4 regions of the Cohnella sp. GCM10020058 genome follow, and region 1 is predicted to be linked to each of the others. Evidence: riboswitches for the same ligand, from Rfam matches in the RefSeq annotation. Region 1 holds a riboswitch; each other region holds the start of a gene.
The links. Region 1 has a riboswitch for cyclic di-AMP ahead of ACFSR7_RS04120 (CAP domain-containing protein). Riboswitches for the same ligand answer to the same signal wherever they lie in the genome.

Region 1 (5,331 bases):
GCGGATTTTTTGCGGTCAAATATTCGGAGACGAACTTGCCGAACCGGCGGAGATCGTCGTAGGTCGGACCGGGCTCGATGCGCATGACGACCTGGATGCCCGTCGCGCCGGACGTTTTGGGAACCGCATCGAGTCCGAGCGAATGCAGCAGCTCGCCGACCTTTTCCGCGGCTTCCATGATTCTAGGTTCGACCTCGAGGCTCGGATCGATATCGAGCATCCAGCGGTCCGGCAGCGGCTGGGCGATCCGCTCGCAGGATACGTGGAACTCCAGCGCATACAAGCTGCCCATCCAGAGCAGGGTCGGCAAGGAGTCGAGCACGACGTAACGGATGCCGCCTTCCGTCTCGGTTCTGACGAAGTCGGGTACCGGCGTCGGGGCATTTTTTTGATAAAAGGATTTGCCTGCATAGCCCTCTGGAAATCGAATCGTTGTTAAATAGCGGCCTTCGCTGTGCGGCAGTAGATAGGGCGCCAATTCGGCCAGCGTTTGGACATAGCGAAGCTTGTCGATCCCCATATCGGGCCACAGCAGTTTGTCGGGGTGAGAAATGAGCAGCTCGCGGTCGCCGAGCCGCAGCGTGACCGGGGACATCGTGGCCGGTGCCATAGCGCGTTCCTCCGTTCTGAAGCCGTCTCTTCGACAAGAGACGTTGTCTTTCTAGTGTAGCCGGTAATCGGTTGCCCCATTCCCTTGACGAACTTCCTACAAGCGCCTCGGCGCCGCGATTCCCGGGGGCAAACGGTCGTCGGCACCCATGGTGCGGCAACTCGGGCCAATTCCGCACTTTTGCCTCCGGACGCTCATACAACAATAAAGAGAGCGCTTGGGGAGGGATCGCTACGGAGATGCCGCTGCAGCACGCCGGCGCGCTGCTATCGCTCGTTTTGGTGTTTTGGACGGGTTCCTCGCTGTTCGCCGTACTCCATCCCGGGACCGTACTCGCGCTGGCCCGCGCCGGCCGCGACCATCGGACCGGGGATCCCGGGCCGGCCTCCGAGAGGCGAATACGGCTGCAGGGCGGCTTGATGAGCTTGGCGGGCTTGCTGCTGCTGGTGCTGCCGATGCTGATGTAGCTTGGCTGCCGAAGTTGGCTGCACAAGCAAAAAAAAGATGCCGCCCCAGTCAACTGCTTGACTGCGGCAGGCATCCTTTTTTTAGACGGATAGGAGACGGATCAGCCCGTGAACTCTTGCACCCATTCGCCGTTATAGTAGGCGACGCCGATGGACTTGAAGTTCGCGTTCAAGATATTCGCCTTGTGGCCCGCGCTGTTCATCCATGCGTTCATGACCTCGGTAGGCGACTGTTGGCCCATCGCGATATTTTCGCCTGCATAGCTGTAAGTTACGCCGAACTGCTTCATCATGTCGAACGGCGAGCCGTACGTCGGCGACGTGTGGTCGAAGTAATTATTGTTGTACATATCCTTCGCCTTCGCGTCTGCGACCGTGGTCAGCTTGGCATCGGTTTGCAATGCGGACAAGCCGGCTTTGGCGCGTTCCTGGTTGACCAGATCGACGACTTGAGCGGCGAAGCCGGATTTCTGAGTGCTCGTGCCGGAGCCCGTAGAGCCGCTGCCGTTGTTGGAACCCGCCGGTACGGAAGGCGAGGTCGTTGGCGCCGGCGTGGCAGTCGGAGCCGGCGTAGCAGTCGGAGCGGGCGTTGCGGTCGGAGCCGGTGTCGTCGTCGGTTTAGGCGTAGCCACAGGGGCCGTCGTCGGCTTGGCCGGAGCGGCAGGCGTAGTCGTAGGCGTCGTCACTGGCGTCGATGGCGTCAGACCGCCAAGCGTGCCGCCGTTCAGCTGCGACAGCAGCGATTGCCAGTCGAACGAACCGAGATACTGTTGAAGCTGCGAAGCGTCGAACTTATATGTGTAAGTCTTGGTCGTCTGGGAGCCGGCAGTCGTCGCGGCATTTGCGGAAGCGCCGAACGGAACGGCGAGCGACAACAGGAGTGCGCCGCTAACAGCCAGTTGACCGATACGATTGTTCTTCATATAAGAAAATTCCTCCTTAGAATGTAAGCCTGCGAGGTTAGCTGACGGGTTAGGTCGGAGATCGCCCTGCCGCGGCTGCGGCTTCACCCCGTATACTTGGTTCCCCCGTGCCCTGTCGGGCTTCGGCTCGGATGTCTCACATTCTATCAGCGGAATCTCGCTAGTTCACGGCATAAATATTACCACGGCCCATATGCTGGGAATTATGAATACGGCCGCCCCTTGTCCCGCGCGGAGTTCGTGAGGGCCAGCCGTCGCTTCTTAGAATATTCTCATCGTTTTTTGCGGAAGAGAAAGAGCTGTTTCTAAACATAGTTTTGCTACCTGGAATGGTGCTATCGAAGCAAAGAAGCTCTACATGGAGCTTCTTTGCCTCGGTCTTGGCGCGGCTCGACCATGTGGCTTCAGCTCTGCCTTGCTGCACATGCGAAACAGCCATCGACAAAAACGCAAAACGGGATGAAGCAGGAATTGACACTGCTTCGTCCCGTTTTGCTTGCCAAGCATCGTCTTGAAATTCGCGCAGTTCCTGCGCGAGGTGCGGCTGCGCGAGTCGGCTGTCAACCCGACGTCCCCCGCATCGTTAGCCTTTACGTGCTGCTTAAAGCGTAGTCGCATCAGCGACCGATCAAGACTGCGGCTCGCTTGCTTTGCGCCTGCGCGACGGCGCAGCCTTGGGGCTTGCGTCGCCTGCTTCTTCGCCCCCGGCTGCAGCTGCCCCCGGCACCGCGGGCTTTGCGCGCGTGCGCTTCGGCTTGTCAGCGGCAGCCGTATCCGCCGCGCCCGTGTCGCCGCGGATCGCCGACTTGCGACCTGCGCCGGCGGCGGGCGCGTCGCCCGTCTTGACGGCGGCAAGGCTGGCCTGCAGCGCGGACATCAGGTCGATGACGTTGGTCCGTTCCGCCGCCGGCGCGGTGACCACGTCGACGCCTTGCCCGGCGACCTTGCGGTTGATGGCGTCCAGCATCGCCGTCCGGTAATCGTCCGTGTATTTGGCCGCGTCGAAGGGCGCGGACAGCTGCTCGATCAGCAGCTTGGCCATATCAAGCTCGCGGTCGTTGACGTTCTGGTTTTGCGGCAGGCCGGGCACGCCAGAGATCGCGCGGATCTCGTCGGGATAGAACATCGTCTCCATGCAGATGCAATTGTCAACGCAGCGAATGGCGGCGAGGCTGCTCTTGCTGCGGATCGCGATCTTCGCGATGCCGATCCGGCCGGATTGCCGCATCGCTTCGAGCAGCAAGCCGTAAGCGCCGGCGCCAGCCTGATCGGGCGATAAATAGTACGTTTTTTGATAGAACATCGGGTCGATCTCTTCGAGCGCGACGAAGTCGAGAATCTGAATCGTCCGCGTATTTTCCGGCTTGATGGCTTCGAGTTCCTCTTCGTCAAACAGAACGAACCGTCCCTTTTCATACTCGTAGCCCTTGGTGATTTCCTCCCACTCCACCGCCCGTTCGCAATGCGGGCAGCTTTTGGCGTAGGAGATCGGCGTACCGCAAGCTTTGTGAATTTGCCGCAGATGTACGTCCTTGTCCTCCGTTGCGGTGAACATCTTCACCGGCACGTGCACGAGCCCGAAGCTGATGGCGCCTTTCCATACCGTATGCATGACGCTTAGCCCTCCTCATGATCCCTTATACCTTTAGGATTCCCATCGCTGTATGGAGTTCATACCGGCTGGGCATCCTTTACCGGACGATCTTTCATTTTCGAAACGAAGAACATGGTACGAAGGGAGCGGCGTTCATGAGCGAGGAGCATGCAGCGGACGGTCGGGACCACATTTACGAAGGCCGCGACAACTACGACATGGACATCGACCGGATGATCAACGAGGGGCTTGGCGGCGGTCAGGTGACCTTTGACAACGGGCTTATCGAAGAGACGACGACCGATACGATGCGCGAAAAAGAGGGGGACGATCCGTCATGAATACGCAGCGCGCAAAGCAAATCTTCAACTCGAAGGACACGATTGCCGTCAAGCTGGATGGACAGCCGGTTTGGATCGAGGAGGTGGACGAAGCGAACGGCATGGCGACGGTGCAGGTCGGACAAAGGCCGACCGACGTCCAGACGGTCGCTGTCGACCGGTTGTCGGAGTAGCCGAGCTGCGTCAAATATAGCGTCTCTTTGTCGCGGTTGGCACCTAGGTCTCGCCAAGAGGCGCTGTACGGCGCTTCTTCGCCATGGTTGGTGCCGAAGTCCCGCCAAGAGACGCTGAAAGGCGTCTCTTCTCCACGGTTGGGCGCCAAGTCCCAGTTATTTAGCGGGTAAATCGAATTCGGCCGCAAGTTTAATCTTCTCTTTCCCGAACGTCGCTTCTTTCACGACGCGGTAGCGTCCGGGCTCCGGCCATGATTCAAGCATTTTAAAGCCAAAGCTGGCTTCATAGCTTTCGTCTTTTTGAAGATGGACCAAATTGGCCGTGAAGGCGACATTGTCTCTGTAAGATACGGGGATCCATGTGCCGTATGCCTGTTTCTCGATCAAATAGTCGGAGCCGCATTCAAGAATCCCCTCGCCAAGGTTGCGCATCTCGACCCGGTAGGCGACAACCGCCCCATCCTCGTTATTCCCCGAGGAGGGCAGCGTTTCTAGTAGAAGCTCCGCGCCGTACTCGGCTGTTTCTATGCGCGACGCAACAATCAGCTTAGGCACGGCGGCCAGTACCATCTCTGCGCCACCGCATCCTGTTACCATATAGGCGTCCGCCGCTGCGCCGTTCCTTTTCTCGATGCCGCCGCAAACGGCGGTCGATTTTGCGCTGCCGCCGTCGAGCCGTTGCTCTCTTGTTAACTTAATTGACTGCCCGTCGAACTCGGCGGTCATCACGATCGGCTCTGCTTCCGACGGATAGGTCACGACTTGAACGACTGCGGACCGCCGCTCCGCGACCGACTGCACGAACGCTGCGAGCGGCCCGGGGTTGAGGATGCGTCCGTCCGCTTCGACGACGGCACCCCGAGACAGCGCTGCGCCTCGAGACCAGTCGGTGTCTACGGCTCTCGCGCATGCCGTAGACATGATCGCAAGCGCCAGCGCAGCGACAACGAAGCCGTTCCGCGCAAACCTCCGACATAGCCGCTCTATAGGCGTCATCGCTTGTTCCTCCTTTGTCGGGTCCATAATTGGATATCGCTTACAGATGATACGCGATTTGCTTCCAAAAGGTTGCTTCTCCCCGGCCGAAAGCGCTATTTGGCCGCATATGCGAAGAAAGAAAGGAATAGGTATGAGGATGCGCTTCGCCGTGACGACGCTAGATGCGGAATCGGCGACGCAGCTTTGCGGCGGGAGCTGTCGCAGCCAAAAGCCGGATAGGGAAT
Region 2 (5,331 bases), on a different contig from region 1:
TCGCTGGGCGTATACGATATCACGCGAAGAATTATCAGTCAATTTGAGCGTAACGGATACCAGGACTGGCCGCAAGAGGAAAAAATGGTCAGTTTATGCGCTTCTTTGCTGCACGATGTCGGACACGGTCCTTTTTCCCACGCCATCGAACAAGTGTTCGATACGGATCATGAGGAGTGGTCGTGCGCGATTATATTGGGAGATACCGAGATCAATCGGGTATTAAAGGAAGTAAGCGAGGATTTCCCGCAAAAGGTTGCCGCCGTCATCTGCAAGACGTACGACAAGCCGATCGTCGTGAGCCTCGTGTCCAGCCAGATGGACGCGGACCGAATGGATTATTTGCTCAGGGATGCGTACTTCACGGGCGTGAACTACGGTACCTTCGACCTCGATCGGATCTTGCGCGTGCTGCGTCCTTATAAGGGGCGAATCGTGGTGAAGGAGAGCGGGATGCATGCAGTAGAAGATTATTTGATGTCGAGATATCAAATGTATTGGCAGATCTACTTTCATCCCGTGACGCGCAGTTCGGATATCGTACTGAGGCAAATTTTCATGAGGGCGCGCGAGTTGTTCCGCGGGGGCCATGCGTTCAAATTCCTGCTGCCGCCGCTAGCGCAGTTGTTGAACGGCACGATCGGACTGCGGGACTATCTGGCGCTGGATGAAGCGATGGTACAGACTGCGTTCGGCCAATGGGCGGACGAAGAAGACGAGATATTGGCGGACTTATGTAAACGGTTCTTAAACCGCCGATTGTACAAGTATGTACCCCTCGACAGTCCGCACGAAACACTGGAGGCGGAGCTGCGGGAGCAATGGGAAAGGATCGGTCTGCACCCTGATTACCACCTTCAGATGGACACGCCGACGAACCTTCCCTACGACGTGTACAAGCCAGGATCTCCGGATCCCGAGCCCAAAGAAAAGACCCCCGTCCTCGTGCTGGACGAAAAAGATCGATTGACCGAGATATCTTTAAAAAGCGATATCGTCCGGTCGATCGCGGGACTTCATACCGGGAAGTATTATATCTATTATCCCGAAGACCTGGTGCTCCCGCATGTCCATGATCTTAAACCCGAGATTCGCGAACTGCTGGGTTTATAGATCTTATACCAAATTGATTTGACCAAAGGAGGCGTTCACGACATGCTGTTCGATACGCACGCCCATCTGGACTCACCAAAGTTTGACGACGATAGAGAAGAAGTGATTGCGCGGGCCAAGGAAGCGGGCGTCGGTACGATTGTCAATATCGGCTTCAACCGGGAGACGATCCCGACGACCATTGCATTAGCCGAAAAGTACGATTTTATCTATGCGGCCGTAGGCTGGCACCCGACGGATGCCGTCGACATGCGATTGGAGGATGACCTGGGCTGGATCGAATCACTATGCAGTCACCCCAAAGTCGTGGCGATCGGCGAGATCGGGCTCGATTATTATTGGGACACTTCGCCCAAGGACGTCCAGCAGCTCGTATTCCGCGAACAGATCCGGCTCGCGAAGCGGATCGGCAAGCCGATCATCATTCACAATCGGGATGCTCATGAGGACGTCGTCCGTATTCTTCGCGAAGAAGGAGCAGCCGAGATCGGGGGCATCATGCACTGCTACTCCGGCAGCTGGGAGACGGCCAAGCAATGCTTGGATATGAACTTCTATATCTCCTTCGGCGGGCCGGTCACCTTCAAAAACGCGCGCGTTCCCAAAGAGGTATTGGCCCGTGTCCCCCTGGACCGATTGTTGATCGAAACCGATGCTCCGTACCTTACCCCCCACCCCTATCGTGGCAAGCGAAACGAGTCGTCTTATGTGCAGTTTGTAGCTGATTCCGCCGCGGAAATCACAGGCCTTTCTAGGGAAAAAATAGAAGAAATTACGGATCGAAATGCACGTGTCTGTTTTCGACTCGAAGAAAAAGCGCCAACAAACGCAGAAAAATAAATATTTTCTAAGAAAAAACTAGCTTTTGCCTTCGAAATCCTAAAAATATGGCTGAAATTTGCCTTAAAACGCTGAAATTCGCTCTTTGCACGTTCTTTACACCTTTGGGGCGTGCGGGTTATTATCTAATCCAGAAGTCCGAATATGACATTCCTTTTCCAGTGCGCTTAATCTCCCAGCGGGGAGAGCGGGGGACCCGACGCGGACGATATCGGCGCTTGCCGATGTCCCAGCGGTCCGAGCAATCTTGGGGTGAGTAGCGAACGACGGGCGCCGTCCGGCTGACGGCAGACCGCTTGATCGCTTAGGGCAGACTCTCGACGCCCGAACCCGACAGCTAACCTCGCAAGCGTAGTAGAGAGAGGTAACCTCGTGCCGCCCCATCGTCCCTCGTCCAGTTGAGCGGAAGCCACGACCAGGCCCTCTGTCGCAGGCTTTTTTTGTGCCCGAATTTACGCGTTCGGTGCCGATAGCCGCTAAGACCGCTCCACGGAAGCACCCACGGGATGAATGGCAGGCGCATGACATGCCTCCATAGCTGGGCAAGGCGGCGCAATTCGCTAGTGTGCAAGCCGCTCCACACTAAGCTTCCAGCGCCGTTATCACAAATGGATAGTCGCGTCAGACGAATATCATGTAAAACAGTCGACGGCGAGGCTATGAAGGAGGAACGAGAAAATGGGTGCAATCCCCCTTCAAGGGACCCATGATCCACGACCGACCGGCAAGCTTACCGCAGCGCGATGGTTGCATGAGCATCTGCGTTTGATTCTCTTGAGCGCAATCTTGTCCTTTGCTCTTACCATCTGTCTCATCATGCTGCTGCACGGCGCGTCCGCCAAGAGCGTGACCGTCGTGGACGGCGGGAAATCTACCGTCATCCAAACCCGCACTTCCGATGTCTCCGCCTTGCTTAAGGAGATTGGCATCACGGTCGGTCCAAACGATCGGTTGTCGGCAGCGCTCACGTCCTCGGTAGAGGACGGCACGCGAGTCGTCATCGATCGGGCTATGAGCGTTCAGCTCGTCGCAGACGGGAAGAAAGAGACCAAATATACAACAGTCAAGACGGTGGGTGATCTGCTGCAAAATGAAGGCATCACGCTCTCCGCAGAAGACAAAGTTACGCCGGCACTCACGTCAAAGATCGACGAGGGACTGCAGGTGAAGGTCGTCCGCGTCACACGCGAGGTCGTCACGACCGAGCATCCGATGGCGTACAAAGTTGTCAAGACAGCGGATCAGAACTTGCTGGTCGGCAAGACGAAGGTCATGCAGACGGGCAAGCAAGGCTTACTGGTGAAAAAATTCGAGCGCGTCTACGAAGACGGCAAGCTCGTTAACGAACAGCTCATCTACAAATCGCTTGATCAGCCGATCGTGCAGCAAGTCGTAGCCGTCGGCGCGAAGAAAAAAGCGGCCGTCGTGTCGCTTGCCTACAACAAAGCCGCAGACGAAGTTAAGACACTCCAATTGAACGGCAAATCCGTGAAGGTAAAGAGCGTTTTATCCGGCGTCACGTTAACCGCGTATTCCGCGGGTCCGGCTTCGACGGGCAAAGACGTAGGCGACGCGGGCTACGGCATCACCGCTTCCGGTACCACGGTATCCGAGGGTCGTACGATTGCCGTCGATCCGGATGTCGTGCCTTTGGGCTGGTGGGTCTACATCGAGGGCATCGGCTTCCGCCGCGCGGAAGATACGGGCAGTGCGATCAAAGGCAAGAAGATCGACGTGTACTACGACAGCGAGCGGTATGCGAATAAGTTCGGCAAGAAACGCGGCAACACTGTGTACGTGATCGGACCGGTTAAGCCATCGGCCGCCTGATAGGTTCTTAATTTTTATTACCCGCTATTATTGAGTTTGTGTCTGTTTTATGTCGGAGCGGTCAAGTTTTTTTGGCGGCGGCCTGGTCGGGTCGCTGCATCCTGGGAAGAGGCCTGTGCCTCTTCCCTTTGTCATTTGCGGGATGTCGGCTATAATAGGGCATACGAAGCAATACGAACGGATAGGGGAACGAACGGAGCGAGCGGGGTGAACGGTATCGGCCTGGCTAAGATAGCAGAGATCATCGTTGTGGAAGGCAAGGAGGATACCGTGGCGATCCGAAGGGCGGTCGACGCGGACACGATTGAGACGGGCGGTTCGGCGATCGACGAAAAGGTGCTGCGACGCATCGAGCTGGCCCGCGCACGGCGCGGTGTCATTATCTTTACGGATCCGGACGTGCCGGGCGAGAAAATACGCAAGATTATCGAGGCGAGGGTGCCGGGATGCAGCCACGCGTTCTTGGCGAAGGCCGATGCGCGCGGCAAGGACGGCATCGGCGTCGAGCACGCGAGCCCGGAGGCGATACGCGCGGCGCTGGCACGCGTGCGGCCATCGGCAGGGGGCGGCGCAGTTGCCGTCGCCGATGGAGCGCTCGCGGCGCAGCGCGGCGACGGGGCTTCATCGGCGTCTGCGTCCGAGGCGGCGCTGGCAGGCGCGGACCGGGCAGCGATGGCCGGCGCAGGCGCGGAAGCTGGCCCAAGCGCGGGAGACGGCGAGCCGGAGATCGCCTGGCCGGATCTGATCGATGCGGGGCTGATCGTACATCCGGCCGCCGCAAGCCGCAGGGAGCGCATGGGCGAGCTGCTGGGCATCGGATATGCCAACGGCAAGCAGTTCTACAAGCGGCTCGGGATGTTTCGCATTACGCGGACGGAGTTCGCAGAGGCGCTCAAGCAGCTGACGAGAGAGGGAGTAGGCGAATGACGAAGCATGCGGGAGGCGTAAGCGGTATGGCGGGTGCCATGGATATCGCGACGCCGACGCGGACCAAGGATATTATCCGCAAGCACGGCTTTACCTTCAAGAAAAGTCTGGGTCAGAACTTTCTGATCGACAAAAATATATTGGACAAAATCGTGGATGCTGCAGCGCTCAACAAGGACAAGGGCGCACTGGAGATCGGCCCGGGCATCGGCGCGTTGACGGAGCGACTCGCACAGGAAGCCGGCAAGGTCGCCGCAGTCGAGATCGACAATCGGCTGATCCCGATCCTCGAAGAAGTACTCTCGCCCTATCCGCATGTATCCGTCGTGCACGGAGACGTGCTGAAGACCGACCTGGCGAAGCTGTGGTCGGAGCGGTTCGCCGGCTGCAGCGAGGTCAGCGTCGTCGCGAACCTGCCGTACTACGTGACGACACCGATCGTCATGACGCTGCTGGAGCAGAAGCTGCCGCTCGACCGAATCGTCGTCATGGTCCAGAAGGAAGTGGCCGAGCGGATGGCGGCCAAGCCCGGCGGCAAGGATTACGGCACCCTCAGCATCGCTGTCCAATACTACTGCGTAGCGGATATCGTCTGCGTGGTGCCGTCCGGCGCCTTCATTC
Region 3 (5,331 bases), on a different contig from region 1:
CAGCCGCAGTAAATCAGGGCTCGTAAAAGCAATCATTTTGCGATAAATCTCGTCGTTTCTTGCATTTGCGTTTGTTCGACCAGTCCGGCGTGTCAGTCCCGCGAACGAAACCGATATCCGACGCCCGGCTCCGTCAATATAAACTGCGGCTGCGTCGAATCCGCCTCCAGCTTTTTGCGCAGATGGCCGATGTATACCCGCAGATAGTGGCTGTCGGACTCGCCGTGCTGATCGCCCCATACCTGCTGCAGCAGCTGCCGCTGCGTGACGACTTTGCCGGCGCTCGCGGCCAGCAGCTTCAGCAGGTCGTATTCGGTCGGCGTCAGCTTGACCCGCTCTCCGTTCAATTCGACGACGCGGTGAACCAGATCGATGGTCAGCGCGCCGAACGTCAGGAGCGGCTCGTTAACCGAACGGGCCGCCGCATGCCGCAGCGCCACCCGGATGCGGGCGACGAGCTCGCCCATGCTGAACGGCTTGGTCACATAATCGTCGGCGCCGCCGTCCAGCGCCACGATCTTGTCTTCCTCCCGATCCCTGGCCGTCAGCACGATGATCGGCGCCAGCGACCATTCCCGGATGCGGCTCAGCACCTCAAGGCCGGACAGATCCGGCAGCCCGAGGTCGAGCAGGATTAAATCCGGCCGCACGAGTGCCGCCTGCTGCAGACCCTCCCCGCCAGTCGAAGCTTCGTCGATGATAAACCGATATGCCTGCAGCGTCACGCGCAGCAGCTTGCGGATTTGCGGCTCGTCGTCCACGATCAAGATTCGTGCGCCTTGCTCATTCATCGCCATCGTTCTCCGTTCCCTGTTCCTTTAATCGATCATGTCGATCTTGCCGATCCAGTCGATCTTGCCGATCCAGTCGATCTTGTCGATCTTGCCGATCCGCCCGTTCATCCGGCTTGTTCAGCGGCAGCGCAATCGTCATGACCGTCCCTTGCGGCTCGTTGCGTCTGCCCGAGATCTTACCGCCGTGCAGCTCCGCGATTCCTTTGCAGATGGCGAGCCCCAATCCCGTGCCCGTCACCTGCCGGGTGGCGTCGGCGCGATAAAATTTATCGAAAATCCGGGCGTATTCCTCATCCGTAAGTCCGATTCCCTGATCGGCCACGGCGATGACCAGCGTATCCGAATCCGACGACACCGAGATGTCGATCTCGCTGTAGTCCGGGCTGTACTTGATCGCATTGCCGACGACATTTGCCAGCAATTGCTCCAGCAGCACTTCATCGCCCGACACCAAGGGGACTTGTTCGGGCAGCCGCACCCGCAGCTTGCGATGCTCCTTGTAGTCTTGAACCTGCGACAGCGTCACCCCGATCAGATCCTCCACGTCGCACCAGTTTTTCCGCAGACGAAGCATGCCGCTCTCCAGTTGAACCATGCTGAGCAGATTTTTTACCAACCGGTTCATCCGCAGCGCGCCGTCGCGAATGTTGATCAAGAGCTCCTTCCGGTCCTCGGACGTAAAAAGATCGTCGTCCGCCGCCAGAACGGTGGCTGAGCCGATAATCGCCGCAAGCGGCGTCCGCAGCTCATGGGAGACGGAGTCCAGGATCGCCGTGCGCAGACGCTCGGATTCCGCCGTCAGATGGGCGATCTTGGCCTCCTCGGCCAGCTTGGCGCGGGCGATGGCGCTGGCGGCCAGTCCGCCCAGCGCCTCGAGCATTTGCCGCTGCCCGGCGGTGAAGTGGCTTTTCCGCTCCTTCAAATTAAGCGCGAGCACGCCGTATACGCGGTCCTCGGTTCGCAGCGGCAAGTAATAGCCGGGCGCATCCCGCAGCGTGTTGGAACCGTAGCCGATCGCTTCGCCGTGATCGAAGGCCAGCTTGGCGGTCGCTTTTTCCGCTTCGCCGCGTCCCCAGTCGCTATCCGCGGCGGAGCGGTTGGTGAGCTTCAGATTGCCCGTCGTGTCCGGCATATAAATGGCGATCTCGCTGCCCATCGATTGCGCCGCTTGAGACGAGACGTTATCGAGCAGCACATGCACGTCGGTAATCGCGTTCATCTGCCTGCTCAGCGTGTATAGCGCTGCCGTCTGCGCTTCCCTCTGCTCGGAGTAAAGCAGCTGCTGCTTAAGCCTCGAAGCGAGGCTGGCGGTGAGCGCGGCGACGGCCACATATACGACGAACGAAATCACGTAACGCAAGTCCGCGACCGAGAAGCTGAGCGTCGGCGGAACAAAAAAGAAATCCAACGCGACAATCGCGAGCACGGCCGCGTAGACCGCGGGGCGAAGGCCCCACCAGACCGCGCTGACGAGGATCGGAAACAAATAGATCAGCGCAATATTGACCAGATCGAACGCAAGGCCGAGCAGATGCATCACGATCGTCATAAGCGCGACCAGCAGGGTGATGCTTGCATAAGGCCGCCAGAGCGCCCATAGAGCTTGCAGGTTACGCACGAATTTACACTTCCCGCCCGTACGAATTTCCGGACTCGTTTTCCTTAAGGTTACTGTAAAAAGCGGAGAAAATAAACCGTAAAGAGGTGTAAAAATACTATAAAAATCACTCATAATCTTAATAATATTCAGTATTCGAGAGGAAACGGGAGTACGGTACTTTTTTTATTTCCATTTTGAATGAATTTTATTGAATATCGACTTAAATCCAATTTGGGCTCCTTTACAGCAATGGAGGCCGGGCGTAAGATACGTGCAGAACGATGCCTTGCAAGCACGGAGGCAGCGGATAGACAGTTCGATGAGGGAAGGGATCCGGAGACTGTTTTAACTCGTAAGACGCTGAATCCTGGAACGAGCAGGAACGGGGGAACCAATCGGGGCCATAGAAGGCTCCATGGGGTGAATCGCCTGGCACATGACTGTGTCCGGCGTAGGGCGACTCTCTCGCCCGAATCCGACAGCTAACCTCGCAAGCGTATCGGAGAGGCAACACTTGTCGCGCGCGATCCAAGACGACGGTCTTGATCAGGAAGCCGCGGTAAAGGTTCCTCCTTTGCCGGGCTTCTTTTTTGTTGCCTTCTTCTTGTATTCGGAGGGGGAGCTTATGGAACAACGTCGTCTTTTGGTGGCTGCGCCCAACGCGGCGGGAAGAGCGTTCATTCGTCAGGCGCTGTACGAGAAGCTGCCGGTAGCCGCGCTCACGAACAACGGCAGGGAAGAAAAGGCGCTAAGAAAGATCGGAGTAAGCGAAGTTGTGCATGTAAATACTTCCTGTATAAAAGAGAACGCTGCCTCTTCCGTATTTCCGATTGGACGGGTGTTCATTTTTGAAAACAGTCTGCCGCTGACTTGCCGGTATTTGCAATGGGCGGCAGAGCGTTCGTGTCTTGCGATTACTGTCGTTACGCACGCCTGGCATCCGGAAGTCATTTACAAAAAGCTGGGCGCAGCATACGTGGTGCGCACACAAACCGGGGAAGTCGGATTTCTGCTCGACCGCCTGCTCGATTGATTTCAAAAAGGAGTGTATGAGCTTGCTGGATATTTGGATGACGTTGACGTTACTGGCCGCGTTTGCGCTTGTCGCCGGATTTGTAATCTGGTGCGACAGATCGATCGACGATGCGGGAGGCGAGCGCGCATGACGATCGTGCTGATTTTCACCGGACTGCTGCTGATCTACCTGGTGTACGCCTTGCTGCATCCGGAGAAATTTTAACGATACGCTGATCTGAGTCGCTTTAGCCCAAGGAGGAAAGGCCATGGATTTCTTGCAAATCGTCATCGTCATCGGCATTCTCGTGCTGATCGCCAAGCCGCTCGGAAATTACGTTTTCCACGTCTTCTCGAATGAGCCCAATCGCACCGATAGGCTGTTCGGCTGGGCCGAGAAGCCGATCTTCGCGGTCATCGGATTAAAAACGCGCATCGGAATGAGCTGGAAACGATATGCGATCAGCTTCGTCGCGACCAACTTCGTGCTCGTGGCAGTCAGCTACATTCTGCTGCGGGTGCAGAGCGGCTTGCCGTTTAATCCGAACGGCATCGGCAATATGGAGCCGACACTCGTCCTGAATACGGTCATCAGCTTCATTACGAATACGAACCTGCAGCACTACAGCGGCGAGACGGGCTTAAGCTACTTTTCGCAGATGGCGGTCATCATGATGATGATGTTCACGTCCGCGGCGACCGGGTTCTCGGTGGCGGTGGCGTTCGTCAGAGGCATTACGAGCAAAGGCAGGACGCTGGGCAACTTCTTCGAGGACTTCGTCAAGGCGCATACGCGGATTTTTTTCCCGCTGGCGATTCTGGTCACGCTGGCGCTGGTGGCGCTGCAGGTGCCGCAGACGCTGGACCCGACGCTGTCGGTGACGACGCTTCAGGGCGCCGCGCAGCAGATCGCGATCGGACCTGTTGCCTCGCTGGAAGCGATCAAGCATCTGGGCACGAACGGCGGCGGCTTTTTCGGCGCGAACTCGGCGCATCCGTTCGAGAATCCAAGCGCGCTGACCAACGTAATCGAGATTTTGTCGATGTGGGCGCTGCCTGCCTCGCTGCCTTTTATGTACGGCAGGTTTGCCAAGAGCCGCAAGCACGGCTGGGTCATTTTCTCGGCCATGATGGCTTTGTTCCTCGTGTTTCTAACGGTCGCCTACACGGCGGAGAAGAGCGGCAATCCCGCGCTTGAAGCGCTCGGCATCGACGCTTCGCAGGGCAGCATGGAAGGCAAGGAAGTACGCTTCGGCATCGCCCAGTCCGCGCTGTTCACCACGGTGACCACTGCGGCGACGACGGGCACGGTCAACAATATGCACGATACGCTCACGCCGCTAGGCGGCCTGGTGCCGCTCTCCGAGATGATGCTGAACGTCGTATTCGGCGGCAAAGGCGTCGGTCTCGTCAACATGCTGATGTACGCGATGCTCGCCGTGTTCATCTGCGGTCTCATGGTCGGCCGGACGCCGGAATTCCTCGGACGCAAGATCGAGCCGCGCGAGATGAAGCTGATTGCGGTCGCGATCCTGGCGCATCCGTTCATTATATTGGCGCCGACGGCGATCGCTTTTCTAACCGACCTGGGCAAAGGATCGATATCGAATCCCGGGTTTCACGGGATCTCGCAGGTCCTGTACGAATATACGTCGTCGGCAGCCAACAACGGCTCAGGCTTCGAGGGGTTGGCGGACAATACGCCGTTCTGGAATATTACGACCGGTCTCGTCATGTTTTTCGGACGCTACGTTTCGATGATCGCGCTGCTGGCCGTCGCCGGATCGATGACGCGCAAGCAATGGGTGCCCGAGACGATCGGTACGTTCCGCACGGATAACGCGCTGTTCACCTTCCTGCTGATCGGGACGGTCATTCTGATCGGCGCGCTGACCTTCCTGCCCGCGATCGTACTCGGACCTG
Region 4 (5,331 bases), on a different contig from region 1:
CATCGATCCTTACTGCAACTGGGGACAGCCTGGCACCAAATACGAGGCGATGGCCGAGCATCGGCTGCTGAATCACGATCTGTACCCGGAAAAGGTGGACAACCGATAGGTTGAACGGAAAGCCGCCGACATATACGCGAGGAGCTGCCTGAAAGTCCGCATCGAGCGGACTGCCTGGGCAGCTCCTTTTAACGTGCTAGCTATTTGCGCTATTTACGCTATTTACGCAGCTCAAGCTATGCGTGCGCAGCTCGCCTACCGCCGCGACAAGCTCGGCATGAAGCGCATGCCGGGCCGGAATGCCCATGTGCTGCGCGATGAAGGCGGACAATCCGTTTGCGCGCAGCGCATCCTGCAGCTGAACGGACTCGGGGTCGCCGGCGTACCGGTACAAAATCGCCGCAGCCGCTGCAACGGTCAGATGGGGGACCGCCAGTCCGAGCTCGTGCGCCTCCAGCAGCGGGCGGACGATTCGTTCGCCGCGCGACAGCTTGCGCAGCGGCGAGCGCGCGACCCGCGTGACGTCGTCTACAATCGCCGGATTGGCGAAGCGCTCCAGCGTTTTGTCGATATAAAGGCGATGCTCGTCGCGGTCCAGACCGTATTTACGGACGAGCAGCTCTCCGGTCTCCTCCAGCGTCTGTTGGACCTTGCGACGCAGCGGCGCGCGCTTCAGCACTTCTTGGAGCGTATGGCAACCAGCCCTATGCCCCAGATAAGCGGCCACACAATGCCCTGTGTTCACCGTGTACAGCTTGCGCGCCATATAAGGTTCGAGCTTGTCGGCAAAAATGGCGCCGCGGATGCGGCGAAAGTCAGGCCGCAGCGGTTTGCGGTCGATAATCCATTCGTAGAAGGGCTCGACCTTGATGGCAAGCGGATCGTCGCTCGGCTGTGCGGGAACGATGCGGTCGATCATGGAATCGGGGAAAATGACGCTGCGGTCTGCGCGGGCGCGGCCTTTGGCGGACAGATTTTCATAAATGTGCTTTTTAAGCTGGGTACTGCCTCTGACCGCATTTTCACATGCGATAATATACAGCGGATGGCTGTGCGTCGCCAATCTGCGCTCCAAGGCTGCAGCGATCGTTGCGGCGATCGCCGGCAGCGAAGCCACGCCTACGGCCGTGGTCAAAATATCTGCGTTCAAAATACGGCGCTTGACCTCCTCGCCGTTCTTGATGTGAACGGCGGTAACGTTGCGAACAACTTCGGTCTGTTCGGATTCGTCCGCGTAGGTCACGGTATATTGCTGCTGCTGCTTCAGCCGGGCAATCTGCGTCTCGTTGCGGGCGACGAAGCACACTTCGTAACCCGACTTCGACAGCTGCATGCCGATAAATCCCCGTCCGATGTTGCTGGCACCGAAGTGCACGGCCAGCGGCTTTTGATTGCGCGGACGCGGGTAAGCCCGCGCGGATACTCGTTCAGTATGCCTTGCAGCGACAGTTTCATCGCGAACACTCAAATGACCTCGCCCCTTTTTCATTTTTAGAATAATAGTAAGAATATTGCGAAAACATAACGGATCAGCCGGCAACCGCCTCGTTGACGATGCGATGAAAATCCAGCTCCAGCAGCGATTCGACCCGGCGAAGGCAGTCGCCGAATTCAAGGCGCTTGGTCAACGGATTAGGCGTTACGATGCAGCGGATGCCTGCGTCTTCGGCGGCTTTGGCGCCGTTAGGGGAATCTTCGATCGCGATCGCCTCGAGGGCGGACACGCCGAGCGCACGCAGCGCTTGCATATAAAGCTCCGGACTCGGCTTCACCTCGCTGACGTCGTCCGCGGTGCGGATGCAGTCGAAGTAATCGAGGATTCCCAGCTTCTTCAGATGGGTCTCGACCCATTCTCTGCGGGAGCTCGAAGCAAGTCCAATCTTGAGTCCGGCCGCCTTCGCGCTATTGAGGAAATGAAGAACGCCGGGTCGCATTTGTTCGCGTTCCATCAACTTGCCGTGCAGCTCGTGCACCGACTCGCGGAATAAATCCGGGTCGATCGGCAGCTTGAGATCGGTGATCAAATATTCGTAGGGGTTAAACTTGTGGAGGCTCGTGCCGATGCAGCCGGCGTACATGTCCAGGGACAAGTCCACCTCGTACTCCCGGTATGCGGACTTAAAAGCTTCGTACCATGCAGTCTCGGTGTCGAGGATCGTACCGTCAAAATCGAAAATAACAGCTTTTGTTTGCGATGCGATAGTCATAAGTTTCAAATCCCTCCATGGAGTTGTTCTGCTCTTCCGAACAACGGCGAGAGGGGGGACGCCGGCGATGGGCCGCTGGCAGAAAATAAAAAAGACCCTTCAAACCTGAAGGGCCGCGGATTCTAAATGAAATTTAGAAAATCAAATGGACCCATCTTCAAACGCTGACGAGGTTAGCTGACGGACTCGGGTAAGATGGTACCCTACTGACCGGATCTCCTGCGATCCTGTCTCGATTCGCCCCAAAACGTGGTTCCCCCGCTCTCCGGCCGTGCCGGAAACTAAGCTTACGTCCATGTTAAAGGTCCATCCAAAGGCTGTCAAGTTTGGTTAAACGATGTATGCGGTGTCATTCAAAATGAATTCGCTGTCATCGCGAAGTTCGTTAAAAAAGGGATAATTTACATTTCTCCATTGTTCCTCTAACGCCGTGTTGACAAGCCGCTGATAAACTGAGCGGGTCAAGAATAGCGGATAAGGGGCTGGGAGCATGAGTTTGCTTCTATTAGAAAAGACGAAATCCCGGGCGGCCGACGAGGCGCCCCGCTTAAAAACGGAAGAACGAAGCACGCAGCTTCCGGAGATTGCGGCCGTAAACAAAGCCGAACCCGCGGAATTCGCCAAACATTATCCGTCCGTCGCGCTTGCGGAGTGGATTCGTTCCTGCCCGCAGGTGTCGCCGGAGCAGACTTGCGGCGAGATGGCCGAGCTGTTCCGCAGACGCCATGAGCTCGAGTGCGTCGCTGTCGTGAAGGCGACCGGCGAACCTGCGGGAATCGTCATGCGGCATCGCTTCTTTAAGTTGATCGGCTCGCTGTACGGCATGCCGCTGTTCGCGGACAAGCCCGTAACCAAGCTGATGGATAGCAAGGCGATGATCGCCGAGACCGACCTGTCGCCGCAGGAGCTGATCGACCGCGCGATGTCGCGGGACGAGGAGCGGATCTACGATGCGGTCATGATGACGAGCGGCGGCGCCTTTACAGGCGTCCTTACGGTCAGCGACATGCTGCAGCTCTCGAGGCTGCTCCGGCGCGAGCTCGCCGGACGCCAGATGTCGACCGTACGCGGCGCCGAACGGATGCTGCGCGACATTCGGGGCGCGGTCGATCGCCTCGCCGGCGAGGCGTCGGTATCACGCACGGGGAGTCTTGAGGTCGCAGAGCTGGCCGAGCATGGCCAGCAAGATCTGACCGAGATGCTGGGGCTGTTCCGCCTGTGGACGGAGACGGCGGAACGACAGGCCAAATCGGTGGACGAGCTGCTCGCCAGCGTGTCGGACACGGTCGGCATCGCCAAGCTCATCGCGCAGCTGGCCGACCAGTGCAACCTGCTCGCGATCAACGCGCAGATCGAAGCGGCAAGAGCCGGCTCGCACGGCCTCGGTTTTTCCGTCGTCGCGCAGGAAGTACGCCAGCTTGCCGATCAGACCAAGTCCCAGGCCAGTCAGATTCGCGAACAGCTGAACGGGATGGCAGCTTCGGCCGCGGCCGCCGCCGCGCATGTGCGCGAAGGCAAGGAAGGCGCCGATCGCGGACTGCTGCAGGTGCACAAAGCGGAGAATACGTTTAACCGGCTGTGGACGCGCAGCTCCGAAAATGCGAAGAGCACGGAACATCTCGCGGTTGCTTCGCGCGAAGCGTCGGTCATGTCGGAGCAGATCGCGGCGCAAGTCGCCAAGCTCGCGGTTCAAATGAACGAATCTCCCGAAGAAAAATATTAACGTTCTACATTTTTTACATTGCGTTAACAATGCACGAATACAAGATTGACGAATGGTCGCTAGAATCAGAGATGTGCTTGAGAGCAAAACAAATATAAACACAATTTGAAAGGGGCTCTATCTCTTGAAAAAATCTCTGCTCGTACTGACGACGCTCGCGCTTGGCATCTCGCTCGCTGCTTGCGGCAAAAACGACAATTCCAATAACGCAAGCAATAGCGGCGCATCCTCCAGCGCGCCTGCCAGCGCAGCCATCAGCGGCGCGTTCAGCGCAGCGGGCTCGACCGCGCTTCAACCGCTGGTCGATCAAGCTTCGAAGAAGTTCATGGATCTCAACAAGGACGTCACGATCACCGTCAACGGCGGCGGCAGCGGCGCCGGCCTGTCCCAAGTTGCAGAAGGCACCGTGCAAATCGGCAACTCCGACGTATTCGCAGAAGAGAAGCTGAAGGACGCCGACGCTGACAAGGCGAAGGAACTCGTCGATCACCAAGTCGCAGTCGTATCGATCGCAGCGGTATCCAACAAGGACGTAGGCGTGGACAACCTGACGAAGGCGCAGCTGGTCGACATCTTCACCGGCAAAGTAACGAACTGGAAAGACGTCGGCGGCAAGGATGAGAAGATCGTCCTCGTCAACCGTCCTGCAAGCTCCGGCACGCGCGCAACGTTCGAAAACTTCGCGCTCGGCGCGAAGTCGGAAGATCTGCCTGACTCGATCACGGAAGATGCATCCGGTACGGTTCGCAAGCTCGTCTCCGAAACGCCTGGCGCCATCGGCTACCTGGCACTGTCCTACCTCGACGATACGATCCAAGCGCTGAAGTACGAAGGCGTAGAAGCAACGGCTGAAAACGTAGCGTCCGGCACTTATCCGGTATGGGCTTACGAGCACATGTACACGAAGGGCGAGCCTGACGGCGCACTGAAGGCATTCCTCGACTACATGCTGAGCGACGATATCCAAGGCACCGACGTTAAGGATCTGGGCTACATCCCGGTTAGCGACATGAAGGTTACGCGCGACGTGCAAGGCAACGTAACCAACAAATAATTAAATAACTTACAAGAATAGCCGGCAGAGGCGGACCTGAAAACGGGCGCCTCTCTTGCCACGTTAAGGAGAGGCTCGCATGAACATGACCCAAACCCGCCAAGCGGCGGATGCCATCGCGAAGGACGGACGCGGCAAATTTCCGAAGCACAAGCTTGAGGAACTCCGCGGCAGAGGTTACGTAATGTTTTGCGTGCTGCTGCTGATCGTGATCATTTTTTCGATCGTCTACTTCATCGCTTCGAGAGGTTTGACGCCGTTCGCGAGCCAGGGCGTAAGCGTCGGCGAGATGCTCGGCGGCCTCAAATGGTCGCCGGAAGCGGACACGCCTCGCTTCGGCGCGCTGC

Region 2: another riboswitch for cyclic di-AMP. It lies ahead of ACFSR7_RS24480 (resuscitation-promoting factor); the one in region 1 lies ahead of ACFSR7_RS04120 (CAP domain-containing protein).
Region 3: another riboswitch for cyclic di-AMP. It lies ahead of ACFSR7_RS33220 (hypothetical protein); the one in region 1 lies ahead of ACFSR7_RS04120 (CAP domain-containing protein).
Region 4: another riboswitch for cyclic di-AMP. It lies ahead of ACFSR7_RS01770 (HAD family hydrolase); the one in region 1 lies ahead of ACFSR7_RS04120 (CAP domain-containing protein).

Annotation. Positions count from the first base shown of each region.
Region 1 covers NZ_JBHUJV010000002.1:193,426-198,756, reverse strand. Annotated here, with positions in the region: gene ligD (non-homologous end-joining DNA ligase) at 1-610, opposite strand, end outside; gene ACFSR7_RS04125 (hypothetical protein) at 850-1,077, shown strand; gene ACFSR7_RS04120 (CAP domain-containing protein) at 1,179-2,000, opposite strand; cyclic di-AMP (ydaO/yuaA leader) riboswitch at 2,011-2,138, opposite strand; gene ku (non-homologous end joining protein Ku) at 2,629-3,612, opposite strand; gene ACFSR7_RS04110 (hypothetical protein) at 3,750-3,935, shown strand; gene ACFSR7_RS04105 (H-type small acid-soluble spore protein) at 3,932-4,108, shown strand; gene ACFSR7_RS04100 (immunoglobulin-like domain-containing protein) at 4,265-5,104, opposite strand.
Region 2 covers NZ_JBHUJV010000014.1:11,513-16,843, forward strand. Annotated here, with positions in the region: gene ACFSR7_RS24470 (HD domain-containing protein) at 1-1,113, shown strand, start outside; gene ACFSR7_RS24475 (TatD family hydrolase) at 1,156-1,953, shown strand; cyclic di-AMP (ydaO/yuaA leader) riboswitch at 2,108-2,320, shown strand; gene ACFSR7_RS24480 (resuscitation-promoting factor) at 2,632-3,783, shown strand; gene rnmV (ribonuclease M5) at 3,991-4,710, shown strand; gene rsmA (16S rRNA (adenine(1518)-N(6)/adenine(1519)-N(6))-dimethyltransferase RsmA) at 4,737-5,331, shown strand, end outside.
Region 3 covers NZ_JBHUJV010000023.1:810-6,140, forward strand. Annotated here, with positions in the region: gene ACFSR7_RS33210 (response regulator) at 93-797, opposite strand; gene ACFSR7_RS33215 (ATP-binding protein) at 784-2,412, opposite strand; cyclic di-AMP (ydaO/yuaA leader) riboswitch at 2,743-2,906, shown strand; gene ACFSR7_RS33220 (hypothetical protein) at 2,909-3,427, shown strand; gene kdpF (K(+)-transporting ATPase subunit F) at 3,557-3,634, shown strand; gene kdpA (potassium-transporting ATPase subunit KdpA) at 3,678-5,331, shown strand, end outside.
Region 4 covers NZ_JBHUJV010000001.1:424,781-430,111, forward strand. Annotated here, with positions in the region: gene queF (preQ(1) synthase) at 1-109, shown strand, start outside; gene ACFSR7_RS01765 (mannitol-1-phosphate 5-dehydrogenase) at 197-1,468, opposite strand; gene ACFSR7_RS01770 (HAD family hydrolase) at 1,530-2,207, opposite strand; cyclic di-AMP (ydaO/yuaA leader) riboswitch at 2,354-2,505, opposite strand; gene ACFSR7_RS01775 (methyl-accepting chemotaxis protein) at 2,698-3,930, shown strand; gene ACFSR7_RS01780 (PstS family phosphate ABC transporter substrate-binding protein) at 4,055-4,984, shown strand; gene pstC (phosphate ABC transporter permease subunit PstC) at 5,070-5,331, shown strand, end outside.